Regions from separate parts of the Hoeflea sp. EC-HK425 genome, predicted to be linked through region 1. Evidence: riboswitches for the same ligand, from Rfam matches in the RefSeq annotation. Region 1 holds a riboswitch; the other holds the start of a gene.
The links. A riboswitch is a leader RNA that binds a small molecule or an ion and turns the genes downstream of it on or off. The one in region 1 is predicted to bind S-adenosylmethionine.
Positions count from the first base shown of each region.

Region 2: another riboswitch for S-adenosylmethionine. It lies ahead of SPHINGO391_RS18815 (O-succinylhomoserine sulfhydrylase); the one in region 1 lies ahead of metA (homoserine O-succinyltransferase).

Region 1 is NZ_LR701572.1:4,562,835-4,574,280, forward strand. Features, by position in the region: gene SPHINGO391_RS24415 (ABC-F family ATP-binding cassette domain-containing protein) at 1-736, shown strand, start outside; gene SPHINGO391_RS24420 (hypothetical protein) at 806-1,180, opposite strand; gene SPHINGO391_RS24425 (MoxR family ATPase) at 1,374-2,216, shown strand; gene SPHINGO391_RS24430 (GGDEF domain-containing protein) at 2,293-3,474, shown strand; SAM riboswitch at 3,531-3,608, shown strand; gene metA (homoserine O-succinyltransferase) at 3,667-4,614, shown strand; gene SPHINGO391_RS24440 (GNAT family N-acetyltransferase) at 4,611-5,075, shown strand; gene SPHINGO391_RS24445 (hypothetical protein) at 5,216-5,719, shown strand; gene SPHINGO391_RS24450 (VWA domain-containing protein) at 5,778-6,962, shown strand; gene SPHINGO391_RS24455 (aldose epimerase family protein) at 7,041-8,051, shown strand; gene SPHINGO391_RS24460 (TRAP transporter small permease subunit) at 8,172-8,759, shown strand; gene SPHINGO391_RS24465 (TRAP transporter large permease) at 8,763-10,052, shown strand; gene dctP (TRAP transporter substrate-binding protein DctP) at 10,183-11,259, shown strand; gene SPHINGO391_RS24475 (tetratricopeptide repeat protein) at 11,331-11,446, opposite strand, start outside.
Region 2 is NZ_LR701572.1:3,335,192-3,346,637, forward strand. Features, by position in the region: tRNA gene SPHINGO391_RS18800 (tRNA-Gly) at 1-12, opposite strand, end outside; gene SPHINGO391_RS18805 (ion transporter) at 138-941, shown strand; gene SPHINGO391_RS18810 (2'-deoxycytidine 5'-triphosphate deaminase) at 972-2,060, opposite strand; SAM riboswitch at 2,141-2,219, shown strand; gene SPHINGO391_RS18815 (O-succinylhomoserine sulfhydrylase) at 2,266-3,450, shown strand; gene SPHINGO391_RS18820 (CDP-alcohol phosphatidyltransferase family protein) at 3,439-4,062, opposite strand; gene apaG (Co2+/Mg2+ efflux protein ApaG) at 4,243-4,635, shown strand; gene SPHINGO391_RS18830 (TrkH family potassium uptake protein) at 4,632-6,089, shown strand; gene SPHINGO391_RS18835 (efflux RND transporter permease subunit) at 6,096-9,509, opposite strand; gene SPHINGO391_RS18840 (efflux RND transporter periplasmic adaptor subunit) at 9,506-10,891, opposite strand; gene SPHINGO391_RS18845 (Hsp33 family molecular chaperone) at 10,977-11,446, opposite strand, start outside.

The DNA of each region.
Region 1 (11,446 bases):
TTATCTGACCGACGGGCGCGGTGACAGCCTGATCGTCAACGGCGAAGCCAAGCATGTCACCGGCTACATGAAGGATTTCCTGTTCCAGCCAGAGCAGGCGCGGACCCCGATCCGCAACCTATCCGGCGGCGAGAAGGCGAGGCTGGTGCTGGCGCGGATCCTGTCGCGCCCGTCGAACCTGCTGATCCTTGATGAGCCGACGAACGATCTCGACATGGAAACGCTTGATCTGCTGCAGGAGGTGGTCGCGTCCTATCCGGGAACGGTGATCCTGATCAGCCATGACCGTGATTTTCTCGACCGTACGGTGACCTCGACGCTGGCGCCGGCGAACCCTTTGGAGCCGGACGGGCGCTGGATCGCCTATGCCGGGGGCTATTCCGACATGCTGGTACAACGGGGCACGGAGGCGCGGGAGACCAAGGCCCGCGCAGCGCAGGAAAGCGGCAGCGCGGCCCCGGCGCCGAAACCGCAGGCAGGCAATCGCGATGCATCGCGCAAGCTGTCCTACAAGCAGAAATTTGCGCTGGAATCGCTTCCGGTCAAGATCGAGGAAGCGCAGGCGAAGCTTGCGAAAATCGAGGCTGAAATGGCTGATCCCAAGCTGTTTGCCAAGGACCCGGACGGGTTTGCCGCCCGGGCCAAGACCCACGACGCCCTCAAGGGCGAGATCGAGGCGATGGAAGGCGAATGGCTTGAGCTCGAGATGTTGCGCGAGGAAATCGAGGGCAGCTGAATATAAAATCGCGCCCGCGGCATCTCGCCCCGGGCGCGACAAATCCCGATTGATCAGAGCGGGGCGGAATCAATCCGCCTTTGTCACCGAGGCAATGACGAAGGTGTGCAACTCGTCCGCACCGTGATCGCGGATGGAGATGTATTCCCCGGTCTTGAAGACGTGATTGGACAGTCTGAAACCGGTTTCATCGTCGTCATCATCTGCGGGGTCATAATCGAATGCCCAGCCGACTTTCGGGTGATGGACGAGATAGCCCAGTTCCGAGCGCTCGCCATCCCAGAACCGCACCACCGTCGAAGATGACGGCGCCTTTTCCCAGGCGGCCTTGTCGAGATGGCCTTCCTGGTCCAGCGGCGCATGAATGTCATAGCCGCGATGGACGTTGCCTTCGGGGAATTCCTTGTTGCGGGCCATGACCAGATGGATGTGGTAAAGCGTCATGTCATTCTCCAGTTGATGCTCTCGGCATGTTCAGACTCATCCTGTCGCGCCCTTGCGGGCGCCGCCTTGATCTGGCGCAAACCGTCGTCGCGGGGAAATGCCATTCCCGCGAACGGGTTGCGTCCCGCGCCCGAGTGTGGTGTTGAAGATGCGATCGAACCAAGCCGCCCGACAGGCGGTGTATGGAGGAAGTATGCAGTTTGAAGGCACGTCCGCCTATGTGGCGGAAAAGGATCTCACCGTTGCGGTCAATGCCGCGATCCGGCTCGAGCGGCCGCTTCTGGTCAAGGGTGAACCCGGCACAGGCAAGACCGAACTTGCCGTGCAGATCGCCAGTGCGCTGGGACTGGAGCTGATTGAATGGTCGGTGAAATCCACCACAAAGGCGCATCAGGGGCTGTATGAGTACGATGCGGTCAGCCGGTTGCGCGACAGCCAGCTTGGTGATGAGCGTGTCAACGACGTGGCCAACTACATTCGCCGTGGAAAACTCTGGGAAGCTTTTGCAGCCGACAAGAAGACGGTGCTGCTGATCGACGAGATCGACAAGGCCGATATCGAGTTTCCCAACGACTTGCTGCAGGAACTCGATCGCATGGAGTTCTTTGTCTATGAGACCGGCGAAACGATCCGGGCCAGACAGCGGCCGATCGTCATCATCACATCGAACAACGAGAAGGAATTGCCCGACGCATTTCTGCGCCGCTGCTTCTTCCACTATATCCGTTTTCCCGACATGGAGACGCTGCAGCGGATTGTCGATGTGCATTATCCGGGGATCAAGCAAACACTGGTCCGCGAGGCCCTGACGCAGTTCTACGAGATCCGGGAGACAGCGGGGCTGAAGAAGAAACCCTCGACGTCCGAGGCGCTGGACTGGATCAGGCTGCTCGTTGCTGATGACGTGGCACCGGAAGCCCTGCGTGGGGACGCCAAGAACGCGTTGCCGAAACTGCACGGCGCGCTCTTGAAGAACGAGCAGGATGTCCATCTTTTTGAGCGGCTGGCATTTTTGGCAAGGCAGCGCGGCAATTAGTTCTTGCCGGTAATTAATTGGCTAGGTTTGGCTGTTAGCTTGGGTGGCTCCGGACACTCGCGAAAGGCCGATCAACTTGCCGTATGCCACCCTGTCATATGAATGGCTTGGACCTGCAATCTTCCTGTCCGGCGGTGGTGCATTCCTGCTGCTTTATCTGCATGACCGCAAGCAGCAGGCTGCGTTGCGCCTGTCCGGTGCCTATCTCTTGTCGGTGGTCGGCTTTATTGGGGTCATGCTGGTCGATACTGACCGTCAGCCAGCCTACCAGGCGCTCATCCTGGGATCGCTTTTTGCCGGCCATTTCCTGTTGTTGTGGGGGGTGGCCTCGCTGTTCGGCAAAGATGTGCCATGGCCGCCCTATGTCCTGGCGGTGTTGCTGACTGCCGGCGCGGCACTCTACGCAAACCACCAGGGGCCGTTGTTCTGGGTGCGGGTGATTGCCGTCAGCGGGTTCGCGAGCTTTGTCTATCTGATGTGCTGTCTGCTGGTCTGGCGCGCGAGAAGCCACCGGGTCGATCTGGTGCTGGCATCGGTGTTCCTGATCCAGGCGGGGTTGTCCGCGAGCAGGGTTGTCAGGGTGGAGATCTCAGACGTCGATTTGACAACACACAGCGCCTTCAAGAGTTCGCAACTTGCTTCGTCGATGCAGACAGAGAATGCCATCTTCGCGATCATGATCGGGCTTGCGCTGTTTGCCCGTTACTCGGTGACGCTGGTGCAGCATTTGCGCCGGCTTGCGGAAACAGACCCGCTGACCGGGTTGCTCAACCGTCGTGCCTTCGAAGCCAGGGTGCAGGCACTCAGGGCGGCCTCCGCGCCGTTGCCAACGGGCCTGATCATCTGCGATATAGATCACTTCAAGCGCGTCAATGATCGCTACGGTCATGAAGTCGGAGATCGTACGCTCAAGGCGTTTGCCCGGCTGTTGGAAAGGGAGACGCCACAATCAGCCCTTTGTGCCAGGCTTGGCGGCGAGGAATTCTGCATCCTGGTTGCCGGTCTCGATGACGAGGCGATCCGGCTTCAGGCCATACACCTGCGCAGCGCGGTCGAGCGGCTGCATATTGCCACCAGCACCGGAAGCCTTCGACTGACGGCGAGTTTCGGCTACTGCGAGCTTGCTCCCGGCGACGATCTGCCGAGAGCCTTGGCAGAGGTAGACGCGGCCGTGTACCAGGCCAAGAGTGATGGCCGCAATCTGGTGCGGCGCGCCGGTTCGCCAGCAACGGCAACCCAACAGGCCCGGTTTGTCTGATCAGCGTTGCGGCTTGTCATCGCCGTGCGATTGACCTTGCCTGCAAGCCTTACTAGATTGCGTTTCGTGGTGATTTGGCCGGCCGGCTTGCAGCCACGTTAAACAACTCGCTAAATGGCCGACGGGGCGCGTTCCCACCGGACCGGTAGCGTTGACATTCGCGGCCGGTTTTTTGTTGGAGCTTACAGCGTCATGCCGATCCGTATTCCCGATGGTCTTCCCGCCCGCGATGCGCTTGTGCGCGAAGGCGTGCAAATCATGGATGAATCCGTTGCCGTGCGGCAGGATATCCGTCCGCTTCATATCGGGCTGTTGAACCTGATGCCGAACAAGATCGCCACTGAAACGCAGATCGCGCGGCTGATCGGGGCGTCACCGCTGCAGGTCGAACTGACGCTGGTGCGGATCGGCTCGCATGTGGCCAAGAACACTTCGGAAGATCACCTGATCAATTTCTACCACACCTGGGACGAGATAAAGCACCGCAAGTTCGATGGCTTCATCATCACCGGCGCGCCGATCGAGACGCTGCCGTTCGAGGATGTGACCTATTGGCAGGAGATGGAGCAGATCCTCGACTGGACGACCACCCATGTTCATTCGAGCTTTTTTGTCTGCTGGGGGGCGATGGCTGCGGCCTGGCACTTCCACAAGGTGCCGAAGCGGGCGCTACAGGAGAAGGCCTTTGGCGTCTACCGGCACCGCAACCTCAACCCTGCCTCTCCCTATCTCACGGGATTTTCGGACGATTTCCAGGTTTCGGTGTCTCGCTGGACGGAGGTCCGCCGCGAGGACCTTACGCCGGATTTCGAGATCCTGATGGAAAGCCAGCAGACGGGCCTGTGCCTGTTGCACGAGGCTTTCGCCAACCGGCTCTACATCTTCAATCATATCGAATATGATTCCGGCACGCTGGCCGAGGAATATTTCCGCGACGTGAAGTCGGGGACACCGATCAAGCCGCCGGCAAACTATTTTCCGGATGACAACCCGGACAACAAGCCGCAAAACCGCTGGCGCAGCCATGCCTTCCTGCTGTTCGGAAACTGGATCAACCAGGTCTACCAAACCACGCCCTTCGACATCCAGGAGATCGGGGAAGACCGTTTGCCGGCCGGAAAAGAGGGAGTGAATGCATGAGCGGGAGTGTTGAAATACGGCCGATAACGCTTGCTGACGAGCCCGAATGGCGGCGGTTGTGGACACTTTATCTGGAATTCTACGAATCAAGTGTGCCGGAGGAGGTCTACCGGACCACGCTGGCCCGCATCGCCGGTCCCCACGCCGCAGGTGAGGCCTCGTTCTACGAGCCGCGCGGGATGCTGGCGCTGGTGGACGGCAAGCCTGCCGGGCTGGTGCACTACATGTACCACCGCCACGGCTGGAAGGTGGAGCCGGTCTGCTATCTCCAGGACCTGTATGCCGCGCCGGACGTGCGCGGTACCGGTCTTGGCCGGGCGCTGATCGAGGCGGTCTACGCGCAGGCCGACGCCGATGGCTGCCCGAGCGTCTACTGGATGACGCAGGAATTCAACGCCACCGCGCGAAAGCTCTATGACCGCATCGCCACGCTGACGCCGTTCATCAAGTACAGCCGGTAGACCTCACCGGGAACGAAGTGGCGGATTGCGATTCCGGATAAAGCCGCCGGATCAGCCTCAAGCTGGATCCGTTCCGTGAAATGTGAGAACATGATCGCTGATCAGACCCATACCGGCGAAGCGATCGGGGCGTGGCGGACATGGCCGTGCGGGAAGACAGGACATTCGAGAAAGTCATCGCAGCAATCGTTGGCCTCGCCTGCCTGCTGCTGGCGGCTGGATGGGCAACGCGCGAGGACCCGGCGGAAAAGCCGTATCTGGAAATTGCCGGCGGCGGCTTTGTCTACAACTACCGCGAAGCGCAGGTTTATTACGGGTTTGTCGCCAATGTGCTCAAACCGCTACCGGTCGGGACCTGGCTGATTGCCGAGTTCGAGGACCCGGCGGGCGGACCGCCGCTCGCCGTCGAGACCAGGCTGCACGCGCGCAGCGTCCGTTACGGCGTTCATTCTCCACAGGTGCGCGGCGTCAAGGCTGGCAAGCCCTATCATGTCGCGCTCCGGCTTTACGACCACACCCGCAGCCGGCTGATCTGGTCCGGGGAGAAGAATTTCACCAGCCAGATCGACGACACCGTCGTTCCCGACAAGCCGCTGACCATCGGGCCAGGCTATTTTCCCAATCCGGAACTCAAGGGCGGCTGAAGACGATCGGCACTAAACCGGTTGGCAAGGGCTTGGCATTGCGGCTATGGTCGCGCCCATGTTTCTTCCGTTTTTCCTAGAGCTCAAAGCCGCTAAAGTCCCGGTCTCGCTGCGCGAATATCTCACCCTGATGGAAGGGCTTGAGGCCGGGCTGTCGCGCTATGATGTCGAGGGTTTCTATTACCTGGCGCGGGCGGCGCTGGTGAAGGACGAGCGCCATATTGACCGGTTCGACCAGGTGTTCTCGCACTATTTCCGCGGTGTCGAGGCAATCGGCGGCGAAACCGGCGTCGATGCCCGCAACCTGCCCGAGGAATGGCTCCGGCGGATGGCGGAGAAGCATCTGAGCGAAGACGAGAAGAAGCTGATCGAGAGCCTTGGCGGTTTCGACAAGCTGATGGAAACCCTCAAGCAACGGCTCGAGGAGCAGCAGAAGCGGCACCAGGGCGGGTCGAAATGGATCGGTACCGCCGGCACGTCGCCTTTCGGGGCCTATGGCTACAATCCCGAGGGCGTGCGGATCGGCCAGGACGAAAGCCGTCATCGGCGGGCGGTGAAGGTCTGGGACAAGCGGGAATTCAGGAACCTTGATGACAAGGTCGAGCTCGGCACACGCAACATCAAGGTGGCGCTGAGGCGGCTCAGGCGCTGGGTGCGCGAAGGTGCGGCGGAAGAGTTCGATCTTCCGGGCACCATCCAGTCGACGGCGGAACATGGCTGGCTTGACGTCAAGACCCGGCCGGAGCGCCGCAACGCGGTCAAGCTTCTGATGTTTTTCGATGTCGGCGGCTCGATGGATGATCACATCAAGGTGGTCGAGGAGCTGTTTTCCGCGGCGCGGGCCGAGTTCCGACACATGGAGTATTTCTACTTCCACAACTGTCTCTACGAGGGGGTCTGGCGCGACAACCGCCGGCGGCGCCAGGAGTTGTTGCCGACGGCGGAGGTGTTGCGCACCTACGGCTCGGACTACCGGGTGATCTTCGTCGGGGATGCGGCCATGAGCCCGTACGAGGTGGTATCGGTGGGCGGCTCGGTCGAGCACTGGAACGAGGAGCCGGGCCAGGTCTGGCTGACGCGGATGCTCAACCATTTCCACAAGGTGGCCTGGCTCAACCCGACACCGGAAGCCTATTGGCCGCATACCCATTCGACGGCGCTGATCCGGCATCTGTTCGGTGATCGTATGTTCCCGATGACGCTTGCGGGACTGGAAGCTGCGACGCGTCAACTGACGCGCTGATGCGGTCTTGCGCCGGACTGAAAACAGGATCATGTCTTCTTCCGAAACCATCCGCCGCTGATTGACGGGAGAAACAGCATGACGATTGAAGCTTTCGGCCAGACTGCGGACGGTGAGACGGTGCACCGTGTGACGATAAACGGTGGCGGGCTGACAGCGAAGATCATGACCTGGGGCGCCACCCTGCAGGATCTCCGGCTGGAAGGCCACGCGCCGCCGCTGACGCTGGGCTTCCCCGACTTTGCCAGTTATCCGCTGTACTCGCCCTATTTCGGCCAGACCGCCGGGAGGCATGCCAACCGGATTGCCGGCGGCCGGTTTGTTCTTGACGGGGTCAGCTATCAGCTCGAATGCAACGAGCGTGGTATCAACCATCTGCACGGCGGCAGTGCCGGTATCGGCAAGAGGTTGTGGACGCTGGAAAGCCACGGCAGCGATCACGCGGTTTTTTCAATTGTCGATCCGGATGGCCAGTCGGGCTACCCCGGCACGATGAAGATCGAAGCCCGCTATGAGCTTCGTGCTGGCGGCTGCATGGCCATCACCTATACCAGCGTCACCGACCGGCCGACGCTCGCCAACATCGCCCATCACAGTTATTTCACCCTCGACGATGCCGACGACATCCTCGATCATGAAATGATGATCGCGGCAGATCATTACCTGCCGGTCGATGCGGAGCAGATCCCCACCGGCGAGATCCGGGACGTGGAGGGTACGGACTTCGATTTCCGTGAACTGCGGCCGATCCGCCGTGAAGGCCCGGACGGCCAGGTGGCCTATGACCACAATTTCTGCCTGTCGACCGAACGGCAGCCGGCCCGGACCATTGCGCTGGCGCGGTCGATGCGTTCGGGGATTGCCATGGAGCTTCGGTCAAGCGAGCCGGGTTTGCAGTTTTACGCCGGGTTCAAGGTCAAGCCGACGGTGCCGGGGCTGACCGGAAAACCCTATCCGGCCTTTGCCGGCTTCTGCCTTGAAACCCAGAGCTGGCCCGACAGCCCCAACCATCCCGGCTTTGCCGGCGCCGTACTTCGGCCCGGCGAGACGCTGGTGCAGCGGACCGAGCACGTGTTCATTCGGAGCTGACACTCAGCCGGTGAGAATTTCCGGTCTTGACAGGCGTCGAGAAATAGAAGCCCATAGGGAAGGTCTTATATAAGACTTGCGGACGCGGTTTGGCGGGTGGCCCTGGGGAGGACCAAGACCATGACGGTGATTCTGGCGGTGCTCAAACCGCTGGCGGGGTTGAACACCCTGCTTCTAAGGGCTGGTCGCAACATTGCCTGGGTGGCTATGGGGCTGATGGTGCTGATCATCATCCTGCAGGTGGTTTTCCGCTACATCCTCGGCAATGCATTGGCATGGCCCGATGAGGGCGCACGTTTTCTGATGCTTTGGATGACGGCGCTGATTGCACCAACGGCCTATCGCTGGGGCGGGTTTGTTTCCATTGAGATGGTCAAGGACCTGTTGCCCGCGCGGCTTGGCGCCTTGCTCGGCCTGATGCTGTTGCTGGTGTCGCTGGTCGTGCTTGTCTACGGATTCCGGCTCGGGCTCAACCATGTCAACTCCGGCTGGCTGTTCAATTCCAGCTCGCTGAAGCTGCCGCTTGAGTTTCTCGGCCTCGGGCTTGTTCGCATCAAGCTGGCATGGATGTACATGTCGCTGCCTGTCGGCCTGTTTATTATGACCCTTGTCAATGTCGAGTTGTGTCTCAAGGCGCTTGCTCACCTCATCGATCCGGAGGCCGAGTTGCCCGAGGATCATGACCGGGTGATCGTGGCGGTGGAGTAGGCCATGCTGTTCTTCTTCCTGCCGCTGTTCCTGATTTTCCTGATGATCGGCCTGCCGGTGTTCTTCGGCATGTTGGCAGCCCCCGGGTTTCTGCTCTGGCTCAACGGACAGGAACGCGACATCGCGCTGCTTTACCGCAACGTCTTCACGGGCATGGATTCGTTTCCGCTGATGGCGATCCCGTTCTTCATGCTGGCGGGCGAGCTGATGAACCGCGGCGGCATCACCATGCGCATCGTCGAGTTCAGCCAGGCGATGATCGGTCATCTCAAGGGCGGTCTTGCGCATGTGAACATCCTCTCCTCGATGCTGTTTGCAGGCCTGTCCGGCTCCGCCGTTGCGGATGTTTCGGCCTTGGGATCGATGCTGATCCCGGCAATGGAGAAAAACGGCTACACCCGGAAATTCGCGGCGGCTGTGACCGCGGCATCCTCGGTGATCGGGCCGATCATTCCACCGTCGGGGATCATGATCATCTATGCCTATGTGATGGGAGAATCGGTGGCTGCACTGTTTCTCGCCGGCATCGTTCCCGGGGTGCTGGTCGGCGTCGGCCTGATGATGGTCGTCGCCTTTCTTGCCAAGCGGCACGATTTTCCGGTTGCGGCGCGCAAGGCGAGCTGGCCGGAGCGCGGGCAGGCAAGCCTGAAGGCGTTCTTCCCGCTGCTGACCCCGGTGATCATTCTCGGTGGGATCCTGGGCGGCGTGTTCACGCCGACGGAGGCGTCTGCGGTGGCGGCAGTCTATGCCTTCATCGTGTCGCTGTTCATTCTCAAGACCATGGGCTGGGCAGACCTGCCAAAAGTGCTGACAAAGGCTGCGATGACGACGTCGGTGGTGCTTTTGCTTGTCGGTGCCGCAATGGCGTTCAAGACCGTGGTCAGCCTGTCGCACACGCCGGAGATCCTCGCCAATTTTATCCTTGGCCTTTCGGACAATCCCTACATCCTGCTGTTCCTGATCAATGTTCTGCTGTTCATCGTCGGAATGTTCCTTGATGCGGGACCGGCGATCATTATCCTGGGTCCGATCCTGGGGCCGATCTTCACCGATCTCGGCGTGCACCCGGTGCACTTCGCCATCATCATGAGCGTCAATCTGACCGTCGGGCTGGCGACGCCGCCGATGGGGCTGGTGCTGTTCGTCACCTCAAGCGTGTCGGGCGAGCGGGTGGAAACCATCGCAAAGGCTATCCTGCCGTTTCTGCTGGTGGAGGTGATCGTGATCTTCCTGATCACCTTCGTGCCGCAGATCTCGCTGTTCGTGCCGCAGCTGTTCGGATTCGCGCGATGAGAAACGGGAAGCTTGCGGAAGATGTTTCCGACAGCTTGTGCCCGGTTGACAAGGACAGGGATGTTGTCGATCTTGTGTCTTATATAAGACTAGTGATGCATAACAATTATCAACGGGAGGCTCTTCAATGATCTTGAAACAGGCAATGAAAACACTGACCGCGGCGGCGCTGGGACTTTCGGTCCTCGCCGGCGGCATGATCACGGCGGCGCAGGCGGCCGATATCAAGCTGCGTGCAACGGCCAACTCGAACGAGAACGACGAGGACTATGACGGTCTGATCGTGTTCAAGGACTATGTCGAGAAGGCCTCGAATGGCGCGATCGAGGTCGAACTGTTCATCGGCACGCAGCTGTGCTCGACCGGCGCGGAGTGCCTCCAGGGCATCGCCGACGGGTCGATCGACATCTACATCTCCACCTCAGGCGGCGCGTCCGGTATCTTCCCCTATGTGCAGGTTCTGGATCTGCCTTACCTGCTGCGCGATGACCGCATTGCCGAGGCGGTGCTGACCGAAGGTACCTTCGTCCGGGCGCTGCGCGAACAGATGCTGGCCGATTCGGGCGGCATGATCCGGCTGATGACGATCGGCAACACGGGCGGATGGCGCAACTTTGCCAACACCAAGCGCGAAATCCGTTCGCCGGCCGACATGGATGGGTTGAAGATCCGCACGGTGGTGGCAGACCTGCCGCAGGAACTGGTTCGCGCCATGGGCGCGTCGCCGACCCCGATTCCCTGGCCGGAACTGTTCACCTCGTTCCAGACCGGTGTGGTCGAAGGCACCCAGAACGGCATCACCGACATCATGGGCATGAAGTTCCCCGATGCCGGGCTGAAATACCTCACGCTTGACGGCCATTCCTACATGGGTGCGCTGTGGTACATGAACAATGACCGGTTCATTGGGCTGGACGAAGGTCTGCGCCGTGTCGTGGTAGACGGTTTTGCGGCCCTTCAGCAGGCGACATTCGCATCGCCGAAGCGCAAGTCCATCGACGCCTACAAGGCGTTTGCCGAAGTGGGCGGTGCGGTCTACGTGCCGACCATGGAAGAAAAGGCCCAGTTCAAGGAAGCCGCAGCCCCGGTGTTCGAGTGGTTCAAGGCCAATGTCGAGGGTGGAGCCACCTTCTATGACCTGCTGGTCGCCGAAGCCGCGAAGGCCTCCGAGATGATCGATGGCGGTGCGATGAAGGACATGCAGTAAGGCTGCACGGGTTTCAAAAAATGCCAGCCGCCCGGATCACATCCGGGCGGTTTGTCTTTTGGAATGGGCGTTCAGCGAAACGGGTACATCCAGGGACGGTAGTCGTTGATCAGCACCTCGGCGCGGCGGATCTGTTCCTGTGTCATCTTCCTCGCCACGTCCTCGATCGAAATCGCCGCGTCCGGAT
Region 2 (11,446 bases), 1.2 Mb from region 1:
AGCTACACCCGCCTTCGCCGGTGATCCTTGGCGGTGTTGAGCAGCCGTGTCAAGCAGGATCAATCCGCAAGGCGGCTTGACGCGCCGCGGGCGCCACCTCATATCAGTGGCGCTTCTTCAAACCCCAGAATTGCTTCATGGACCAGTTGAAAACCTTTTTGTCGTCGCGCCGCTTCGAGGCCTTCATCACCGCGCTGATCGTTATCAACGCGATCACGCTGGGACTCGAGACCGTACCCGAAGTCATGCAACGCTTCGGTGTGGTGCTGACTGTGCTCGACCGGGTCATTCTCGGTGTTTTCGTGGTGGAGGTGTCGGCCCGACTTCTCGCCTGGCGGCTCGACTTCTTCCGCGACCCCTGGCGGATCTTCGACCTCCTGGTGGTCGGGGTGGCGCTGATCCCTGCGACCGGCAACCTTTCGGTGCTTCGCGCGCTTCGCATCCTGCGCGTACTGAGGATCATCAGCATGGTGCCGTCGCTCAAGCGGGTTGTGGGCGGACTGGTCAGCGCGTTGCCGGGCATGGGATCGATCATGCTGCTCTTGACGCTGGTGTTCTACGTGTTCTCGGTGATGGCGACGAAACTCTACGGCGACACGTTTCCGGACTGGTTCGGCTCGATTCCGGCTTCAGCCTATTCACTGTTTCAGGTGATGACGCTGGAAAGCTGGTCGATGGGGATTGTCCGTCCGGTGATGGAAGTGCATCCGATGGCCTGGACGTTCTTCATACCGTTCATCGCCTGCACCACGTTCACGGTACTCAACCTGTTCATCGGCATCATCGTGTCCGCCATGCAGGAGGAGCACGAAGCCGAGGCGACCGCAGACCGGGAAGCCATGGCATCCGACCAGAGCGCCATGCTGGAAGAACTCAAGGCAATCCGGAAAGAGCTTGCCGAGATGCGCGCCGCACAGGCTGGCGGCCAAGGGATAAGCTGACGGCTGGCCAGAAGCTGCCCTCACCGGAACTCAGCTGCGAAAATGTTTCGACAGTTTGAGGCCTTGAGCCTGGTAGTTCGATCCGGCCCCGGTGCCGTACAGAGCCGCGGGCCTCTCCAGCATCCGCTCGTAGATCAGCCGGCCGACGATCTGGCCATGCTCAAGAATGAAAGGGACCTCGTGGCTGCGTACTTCGAGTACGGCACGGCTTCCTGCACCACCGGCCTCGCTGTGTCCGAACCCCGGATCGAAGAAACCGGCATAATGAACCCGGAACTCGCCGACCAGCGGATCGAACGGTGTCATCTCGGCGGCATAGAGCGGAGGAACGTGTACGGATTCACGGCTGACCAGAATGTAGAATTCATCCGGATCGAGGATCAGGTCGGCGGAACCGCGATTGTACAAGGGCTCCCAGAAATCGAAGACCTCCTGGGCGCCGCGCTTGTCGACATCGATAACCGCGGTGTGGTGCTTGCCGCGATAGCCGATCAGGCCATCCTCGCCCTGCCCCATCAGATCGATCGACAGTGCGATGCCGCCGCCCGAGACATTCGGCGTTTCGGAGGCAACCAGAGTTTCGGAGCGGTGAAGAGCCGAAAGTTCATCCTCGTCCAGCACCGCGTGCCCCTGTCGAAAACGGATCTGCGACAGGCGCGAGCCGCTACGGGCGACAATCGGGAAGGTGCGCGGGCTGACCTCAAGCCACAGCGGGCCAGTGTAGCCGGGAGCGATCTTGTCGAACTCCTGGCCGTGATCGGTCATCACCCGGGTGAAAATATCGAGACGCCCGGTCGAGCTTTTCGGATTGGCGGAGGCGGATATCTCCTGCGGCAGGTCCAGGCTTTCAAGCAACGGCACGATATAGACGCAGCCGGTCTCAAGCACAGCGCCTGCGGTCAGGTCGATCTCGTGCATGCTGAGACGGGCGAGCTTGTCCTCGACCCTTGCCGAGGGGCCTGGCAAAAAGCTGGCGCGAACCCGGTAGGCGCGGGCGCCGAGCCTCAGGTCAAGGCTGGCAGGCTGGATCTGGTCGGCATCGAGCGGTCGACCGGAGGCAAGCTTGCCGGCATCAAAGAGCGCCTTGATTGCGCGATCTGAGAGAATGCCCGCTGCCACGGTCCGTGCGCTCCGTTTTCCAAGATGTCTTGATGGCAAGGGGAAGCGATTGACGCAAGCGCGGGAAGCCCCTAAAAGCGAGGTTATCCCGTGGTGATTTGGCCGACCGGCTTGCAGCCACGTAAAACAAGTCGCTAAAAAGGTCGGGTTGAAAAACCGGCTCGCGACTTCGCAAGCCGGTTTTTTTGTGTGTTGGACAAAGATCATGACAAGCAACCGACAATTCCGCCCCGCCACCCAGCTCGTGCATGGCGGCACCAGCCGCTCCGGGTTTGGAGAAACATCCGAAGCAATCTTCCTGACGCAGGGCTTTGTCTATGACAGCGCCGAGGCAGCGGAAGCCCGCTTCAAGGGCGAGGATCCCGGTTTCGTCTATTCACGCTACGCAAACCCGACCAACGACATGTTCGAAAAGCGCATGTGCCTGATGGAGGGCGCAGAGGACGCACGGGCAACGGCGTCTGGAATGGCGGCAATTTCGGCGGCGCTGTTGTGCCAGCTGAGGGCCGGAGACCATGTGGTTTCCGCGCGCGCCCTGTTCGGTTCCTGCCGCTGGGTGGTGGAAACATTGCTGCCCAGATACGGCATCGAGTCCACCCTCGTCGACGGACGTGACCTTGCCAATTTCGAAACCGCGATCCGGCCCAACACCAAGGTGTTCTTTCTTGAAAGCCCGACCAATCCGACACTGGAAGTGGTCGACATTGCAGGCGTCGCCAAGCTCGCCAACCAGATCGGCGCCAAGCTGGTGGTCGACAATGTGTTTGCAACACCGCTGATGCAGAAACCGCTCGAACTGGGCGCGCATGTGGTGGCCTATTCCGCAACCAAGCATATCGACGGCCAGGGGCGCTGTCTGGGCGGCGTTGTGCTGTCGGACAAGGACTGGATTGACGAGCATCTTCACGACTATTTCCGTCACACCGGCCCGTCGCTGTCGCCGTTCAACGCCTGGACCCTGCTCAAGGGGCTTGAAACCCTGCCTCTGAGAGTGCGGCAGCAGACAGAGAACGCGGCACGGGTGGCCGATTTCCTGGCAGACCATCCGGCGATCGCGCGAGTGATCTATCCCGGTCGCGCCGACCATCCGCAGGCCGAGATCTGTGCCCGGCAGATGAAGGGCGGGTCAACACTGGTGGCGCTCGAGCTGAAGGGCGGCAAAGAGGCGGCATTCTCGATGCAGAACCGGCTCGAGGTGGTGAAGCTGTCCAACAATCTCGGCGACACCAAGAGCCTGATCACGCATCCGGCGACGACGACGCACAAGAACCTCTCGGAAGAGGCCCGCGACGAGCTGGGAATTGGCCCCGGGGTGCTGAGACTGTCGGCCGGGATCGAGGATGCCCAAGACCTGATCGAGGACTTCGATCGCGCGCTCTCAGGCCTTTGAGGCCGGGTCGGGAAACTCGGCGCGTGCCTGCATGATCCGCGACAGCGCTGTGTAGAGGCAGATTGCCGCAAAGACCCAGGCCACCGGCGCAAACCAGGCCGGCCAGAGGCAGAAGACTGCAAACACGATATAGGTCTCGCTGGCTTCGGCGAGACCGGTGGTGAAGTAGATCGATTTGACGCCCCGTGCCTCGGTGCTGAGCCCGCGTTTTTCCGCAACGATCGCATAGGCAAGAAAGCTGGCGCCGTTAACGTAAAACGAGAAGATCAGCGCCGCACCGGCCAGTGCGTTCGCGCCGGGATCGAGGACGACAAAAGCCAGGGGAACGGCTCCGTAGAAAACGAAATCCAGCGTGATGTCGAGATAGCCGCCGAAATCGGTCGTCCGGGAGGCGCGCGCCACCGATCCGTCCAGGCCGTCACACATCCGGCTGACAATGATCAGCGCCAGCGCGGCAATCATGTAATCCAGAGCGATCAATACCGCTGCGGCAAGGCCGATGACGCACGCGAAAATCGTCACGTGGTCGGCTTTCACACCACGCTGCGCCAGCCACACGCCTGCCCGGTCGAGGCCGGGTTGGATGATCTTGCGTGCGCTTCCGTCCATCATGAGTTGATCTCCCCGTTCGGCTCCGAGTGATAGCGCTGCGGCTGCGGCCCGTCACCTGCCGCGTCCGCACCGCTTCATCACAATCAAGTCAACGCAAAGCGTGAAACCAGCCGGTTTGTGGGCATCTGCATGCTTGACGCAAGCACCTCTGTGTAGAATGAGTGTCGCAAGGAGTGGCATATGTACCGTGCGCTAACACGCGAAATCGAAGTAACGGTGGAACCCTATTATCTCGAGGACCAGTCGGACCCCGAGGACGGACGCTATGTCTGGGGCTACCGTATTGTCATCATCAATCACTCCGACCAGATCGTGCAACTGCAAAGCCGCTACTGGAAGATCACCGACGAGAACGGCATTGTCGACGAGGTGCGCGGCCCCGGCGTTGTGGGCGAGCAACCGGTTCTCGGCCCCGGTGACACCTATGAGTATTCGTCGGGCTGTCCACTGGACACGCCATCGGGTGTCATGGTCGGCACCTACCAGATGCAATCGGCTGCGGGCGAGCTGTTCGACGTCGAGATCCCGGCCTTCTCGCTGGACCTGCCGGGAATGGCAAGAACGCTGAATTGACCGCTTTTTCCGAATTCCGCCCAGTCATGCTGGTGACCGGCCTGCTGGTGGCGACACTGGGCGTGGCCATGCTGCTGCCCGCTCTTGTCGACCTGGCGGCCGACAACAAGGACTGGATGATCTTTGCCAGTTCTGGCACGATGACGATGCTCGTCGGGCTCGGCCTGTTTGCCGCCAATCGCGGCATTCCGAAGGGTCTGTCGACTCGCCAGGCGATGCTGATGACCGTTGTCTCCTGGGTCGCACTGGTGGCGTTCGGCGCACTGCCATTTCACTGGTCGGGGGTCGTGCCGAGCTACACCGACGCGTTCTTCGAATCGATGTCGGGGCTGACCACCACCGGCGCCACGGTCATCACCGGCCTGGATGGCGCTCCGCCCGGCATCCTGTTCTGGCGCGGGCTGCTGCAATGGCTCGGCGGTCTGGGGATCATCGTCATGGCGATTGCCGTGCTGCCGATGCTGCAGATCGGCGGCATGCAGCTGTTCAAGGCCGAGGCCTTCGACACGGCGGAAAAGATCCTGCCCCGCGCCACCCAGATCTCGACCTCGATCACGCTTGTGTTCATCGCCATGACCGGGCTTTGCGCCGTGGCCTACATGGCCGTGGGCATGGCAGCCGATGACGCGGTGATCCATGCGATGACCACGGTGGCGACCGGGGGGTTCTCGACCAAGGATGCATCCATCGGATATTTCAACAATGCCGCCGTCGAATGGATCGCGGTGGTGTTCATGGTGCTCGGCTCGATTCCGTTCATTCTTTATGTGCAGATGCTGCAGGGACGTTTCCGTCCGTTTCTGGCCGATGACCAGGTGAAGGCCTTTGCCGGCTTTCTCGCCGTCGCGATTCTTGCAGGCTGGATGATGGCGCATTTCAGCGAGAACCATATCGGCCTCGAGGGCTTGCGGCATTCCGCCTTCAACGTGGTCTCAATCGCCACCGGCACCGGATACGCCTCCACAGACTACGGCCTCTGGGGCCCCCACGCGGTGACGTTCTTCTTCATCATCATGTTTGTCGGCGGTTGCGCCGGCTCCACCTCCTGCGGCATCAAGATCTTCCGGTTTCAGGTGCTGATCGAAGCTGTCCGGCAGCACGTCTCCCAGGTGATGTATCCGCATGGCGTGTTTCGCGCACGCTTCAACGGAAAGCCGATCCAGGACCGGGTCATCGCCTCGGTGATGAGCTTCTTCTTCCTGTTCATGACCTCGTTCGTGGTGCTGGCCATCCTGCTGCGGTTGAGCGGGCTCGACACCGTCACGGCCCTGTCGGGTGCAGGCACGGCGCTTTCGAATGTCGGGCCGGGCCTGGGCGAGATCATCGGCCCGTCCGGAAACTTCCAGTCGCTGAGCGACCTCCAGAAATGGCTGCTTGCGGCCGGGATGTTGCTTGGACGGCTTGAGCTGTTCACCGTGCTGGTGCTGTTCCTGCCGCGGTTCTGGCGGTCGTAACCCGGTTCAGGCGCGCTGTCCGACCGTTCGCCTGCCATAGATGTAGGAAAAACTCCTGGCAATATCATCACCGATGCCGACCAGTGCCGGAACCAGAAACAGAACCAGCAGCGTGGTCATCGCCAGTCCAAAGACGATGGTGATCGCCATGGGCAGCAGGAACTGGGCCTGAAGGCTTGTTTCGTAGAGCAGCGGCAGCAGCCCGCCGATGGTGGTCAGCGAGGTTAGCAACACGGCCCGCAGGCGATCCCGGCTGGCGCCGATGGCTGCCTCTGCAAGACTGTCTCCCTCGGCGCGTCGCTCTTCCAGGCGAGCCACCAGGATGATGGAATCATTGACCAGGATGCCGGCCAGGCCAAGCAGCCCGATGAAGGACAGGATTGTCAGCTGATAGCCGAGCACCCAGTGGCCGAAAATCGCCCCGACGACGCCGAACGGGATGATCAGCAGCACCGCAATGGGCCGCCAGTAACTGGCGAAGACCCAGGCAAGAATGATGTAGATCACGCTCAGCGCCACGGCGACCCCAAGCTGAAGGTCGGCAAAGGCGTTTTCCTGCTCCTCGGAGCGCCCACCGAAAGTGTAACTCACGCCATGACGGCCGGCGATCAGGTCGAGTTCACCGCTGCTGGTAAGTTGCTCTACAACCCCGCCCGTTGTTGTCACCGCGGTGTCGATGTCGCCGGTCACCGAGATGGTGCTCTGGCCGTCTCGGCGCTGGATCGCTGAAAAGCCCTGGCGCTCGGTCATGTCGACCACTTCCGACAGCGGCACAAAGGTTCCGCCTGGGCTCCGCAGCTCAAAATCCCGCAAGGCCTGGGAGCCTGGCGAAGCAGGCTTCTGGACCAGGCGAACGGTCACCTCGTCATCGCCGCGGGGAAACCGGAACGGTACGGATCCATCAAAGGCGTTGCGGATCTGGCGGCCGACCTCCTCGATGGAAAAGCCGAGTGCGGCGCCATGCGGCGTCAGTTCCATGATCAGCTCGGGCTTGCCCCAGGGAAGGTTGTCATCCAGTCCGGTGATGCCGTTGATGCCCGACAGCAGCGCGACCACATCGGCAGCAGCGGTTTTCAGCGCCGCTACCCGTTCACCCTGCAGACGGACCTCGATGTCCCTGCCCGGAGGACCGCCGCGTGACTGGGCGACAGTGAAGCGGGTCACCCCTGCGATATCCGGAACGGCCTTGCGCCAGGCATTGACGATGTCGGGAGTGCGGATGTCCCGCTCCTCGGATGTGGTCAGCTGCACCCGGATGCGGGCGGTGGCGCTGCCGCTACGGCTTGAGGCTCCAAAAGTGGTGAAAACCGCCTTGATCGAAGAGGGACCGCTGCCTGACAAGGCCCTGTCGGCTTCGCGCAGGGCTTCCTCGTGGGCGGCGATCGCTTTCAGTGCGATGTCTTCCGGCAGACCTGCGTTGAAAATGATGGTGCCGGAGATGTTCTCGGCTTCCGGCGAGGGGAAGAAGACAAACTCGACGCGTCCGGAGCGAGCCAGGCCGATGGCCAAAACCATGACCATGGCAAGCGCGATCGACAGGGTCACGTAACGCCAGTTCCAGGCCATTTGCACCAGGCGGGCGAAGGGGACATCACGAAACCAGTCGAAGCCCCGGTCGAATGCGCGCCGGAAGCGGCTCTCGCCGGCATCCTCCATACGCACGCCCGCGCGGCTGTTGCGCCGGCGCAAAACCAGCAGCCCCCACTCCATCAGTGTTGCCAAAGCCAGCGACACCGCCACCACAATTGCCATCCTGGCCAATTGCGGAAGGTCAGCAAACCCGCGCGCGGCGGCGCGCACGCCGCTGTCCTCGGCACCCAGCGCGAGGTCCACCGCAAGCCGCCCCGACAGCCCGGTGAGGAATACCATGACTATGAGAGCCACCAGGAACTGGCGCCACCAGGACCAGCCGGGCGGCTTGCGGCCGGCCAGCGAATTGGCCAGGTGTCCGGGAAGGATGAGAAAACATTCGAGCAGGCTGGAGACCAGCACCGCGATCACCACCATCGGCAGCACCGCCATCATCTGGCCGATTGTATCGCCGATCAGCAGGATGGGGGCGAAGGCCGCCAGCGTGGTCGACATCGCCGCGATCACCGGGGTGAACATCATGCCGACACCGTTTTCGGCAGCCGTTTGCGGATCATCACCCATCTGCAGCCGCGTGGCAGTGTGCTCGCCAACGACAATGGCATCGTCAACAATGATGCCGAGCATCATGATCAGCGAGAACAGCGACATCATGTTGATCGTCTGGCCGGACGCGTACATGAAGCCGATTGTGGCCAGCATCGCCACCGGGATGCCCGCGGCCACCCAAAAGGCGATGCGGGCATTGAGAAACAGGAACAGGATTGCCACGACGACGAGCAGGCCGCCCAGCCCGTTCTTGACCAGGAGCCAGATCCGCGCCGACAGCGCATCGGAGGCGACCTCGTAGGTAGCTATCTCGACACCGGGCGGAAGCCTGGGCCCGATCTCGTCGATATAGGCAGACAGGATCGCAGCCGTCTTGAGCGTATCGGCCGTCGGGGCGCGCCGGATGTCGAGTTCTATGGCAGGTGATCCGCTGGCCAGGCCCCTCGTGTCGTCGGCGTCAAACCCGTCGGTGATGGTGGCGATGTCACCCAGCAGGACCTTCTCGCCGCCGGTAAAGGACTTGACTTCAACGCCCGCCAGTTCCCTTGCGCCCTGGGCGTCAGCCAGCGTGCGAAGCTGTCGGTCGACCGCGCCCTCGACCGTACCCGAAGGCAGATCGCGGCTGTTGGCGGCAATGGCGGAGGACACGTCGGATATCTTCATGTCCAGACGCCGCAGTTCGATCTCCGGCACCTCGACGCGGATCTCCGCGCCACGAAGGCCGGTAAAGTTGATCTTGTCGATACCGCGATCGATCAGTTCGTCGCGGATACGCTTGGCCCAGGCCCGCTTGACCACTTCGTCGGCGCTGCCGAAGACCGCGAGCTTGGCAACGGTGTCAAAGAACACCGACCTGGTGATCGTGGGATCCTCCGCATCCTCGGGCAAATTGCCGACCGCCTTGACCGCGGTCTCCACATCGGTCATCGCCTGAGTCATGTCGGTGCCGTCGGCAAACTCGAGCCGGACCGTGGCCGAGCCTTCCGCTGCCGTGGACGTCATCCGGTCGACGCCGGAGATGTAGCGCACCTCCGGTTCAACCAGAGCCAGCACATTGGTTTCGACGTCCTCGGCGCTGGCACCCGACCAGGCCACACCGATGCTGATTGTCGGGCGGTCGATGGTGGGGAAGAACTGGGTGTTTATGCGGGCAATCGAGAAAGCGCCGAACAGGATCATCAGCACCATCAGCAGATTGGCGGCGTTGGGGTGGCGGATGAAGGTGCTTACCAGACCGCGTCCGGCCAACAATCCCCGGCCCGGCAGGTCGCTGCCGCTCATTCCCCGGCGTCCACGGCTGGAGCAGAAGGCTGTTGCGGATCCGATGCAGCGCCGCCAACGGAAGGCTCGCGCACGCGCACGCCTTCTGTGGCTTCTGTCAGGCGGGTGACCAACACGGTGTCGCCATCCTCAAGGCTGCCATCGACAATCGCATCCTCGCCGTCCCAGGCGATCAGCCGGACGGCGCGCCGCTCGAGCTTGCCGTCGACCACCACGAAGACATGATCGGAATTGCGCACGGCGGTCTCGGGAAGCCGGAATGTCTCAGGCCAGATACGGTCTGGCACGGTCAGCGACACGAAGGCGCCGGGGCGCAGTTGCACCGGGTTGTCGGCCTCGCCGATGCGGGCAAAGACTTCCACCCCACCGCGTTCGGCGGTCACGCGGGCGCCGATCCTGTCGATGACTGCCGGCCAAGTGTACCGTGTACCGCCAACGCTCCAGCCCAGTTCGACCTGGCGGCCGACAAGCGGGTCAGTATCGGTGGCCATGCGGCCATATTGCGCGTTGGTGAGGGTGAATTTCACATCGAGCGCCGTATCGTCATAGATCGACGCAACAACTTCATTGGCGTTCACCGACCGGCCGGTCTCAACGGTTTCATCGGAAATGATGCCGTCAAAAGGAGCAATCAGCGCGGTCTCCTCGAGCCTTCGCTGAGCTTCGCGGATTTTCCATTCAAGCCGCTCGGCATTGGCCTCCTGCTGGGTGCGCTGTGCTTCCGCAATCAGGATGTTGTTGCGCCGCTGGCTCGAGGCCTGCTCGCGCTGGGACACGATCAGGCGTCGTGCATCAACCTCCTTGTCGGTCAAAGCGCCTGAATCCGCGAGCGAAAGAGCCCTTTCCAGATCGGCGCGACCAAGTTCGAGTTGTGCTTCCGAAGCTTCAAGTTGTTCGCGCTCGGAGGCGAGACGCGCATCGATCTCTGCAATTGCGGCGCGGGTAGAGGCCAGATTGGCGCGAGCCTCGACCAGAGCCCCTTCATAGGCAAAAGGGTCGATACGCAAAAGAACAGTCCCCTCGGCGACGCGGCGCCCGGCGACCATATCGGGATGGATCTCGACGACGTCACCGCTCACGGTGGTGCGCAGGTCGACATTACGGCCAGTCTCGACCTGCCCGTACAGGCGGATGTCCGGACGATTGTCTGCGCGCTCCGCAGCTGCTGTCTCAACGGTGTAGACCAGCGGCGTAAACGGTCTGGGCGTACGCTCACGCTTGGAGGCGGCGAGGCTTTGCATCGCCAGCCAGGCACCGGCGAGCACCAGCGCCATCAGGGCAAACTGAACCAATGGCCGCAAAAATCCGAGGCGTGCCGACGGCGATCGGGCGCGCGAGGGTTCCAAAGGCACGTCCAGAGGCTTGTCCGCCTTGTCGAGCATCACTTCACTCCGTTGCAACCCAACAGGTAACGTAATGCGGACACATGGCAAATTAAAGTTTCGTCATCTTTACGGGCGCAAGTCCTCAGCGCCGGAACTCGGCCGGATCGAACTTGTAGGCCGTCGAGCAGAACTCGCATTGCACGGTGATCACGCCGTTCTCGATACTGTGCTCAAGCTCTTCTTCCGAAAACCCATCGAGCACCTCACCCAGCCGTTCGCGCGAGCAGCTGCACTTGTCGAAGACCGGAACCGGCGGATAGACCTTGGCACCGCGCTCATGGAAGAGCCGGTAGAGGAGGCGCTCGGCGCCAACCTCGGGATCGGTCAGTTCGCCCGGATCCACGGTTGTGACCAGCGCCTTGGCTTCCGCCCAGCTGTCGTCTTCATCATGCATGATGGCTTCCATGCCTTCCGGCAGGTCACCGCCCGGAAGGTCGGGGGTGCGCATGCGATCAGGTGCCTGCGGCAGGAACTGGACGACGATGCCTCCGGCCCGCCAGCTGTGACGCGGCTTGCCGTCTTCATCGCGGTCGATGAGCTCGGCGACAGCCA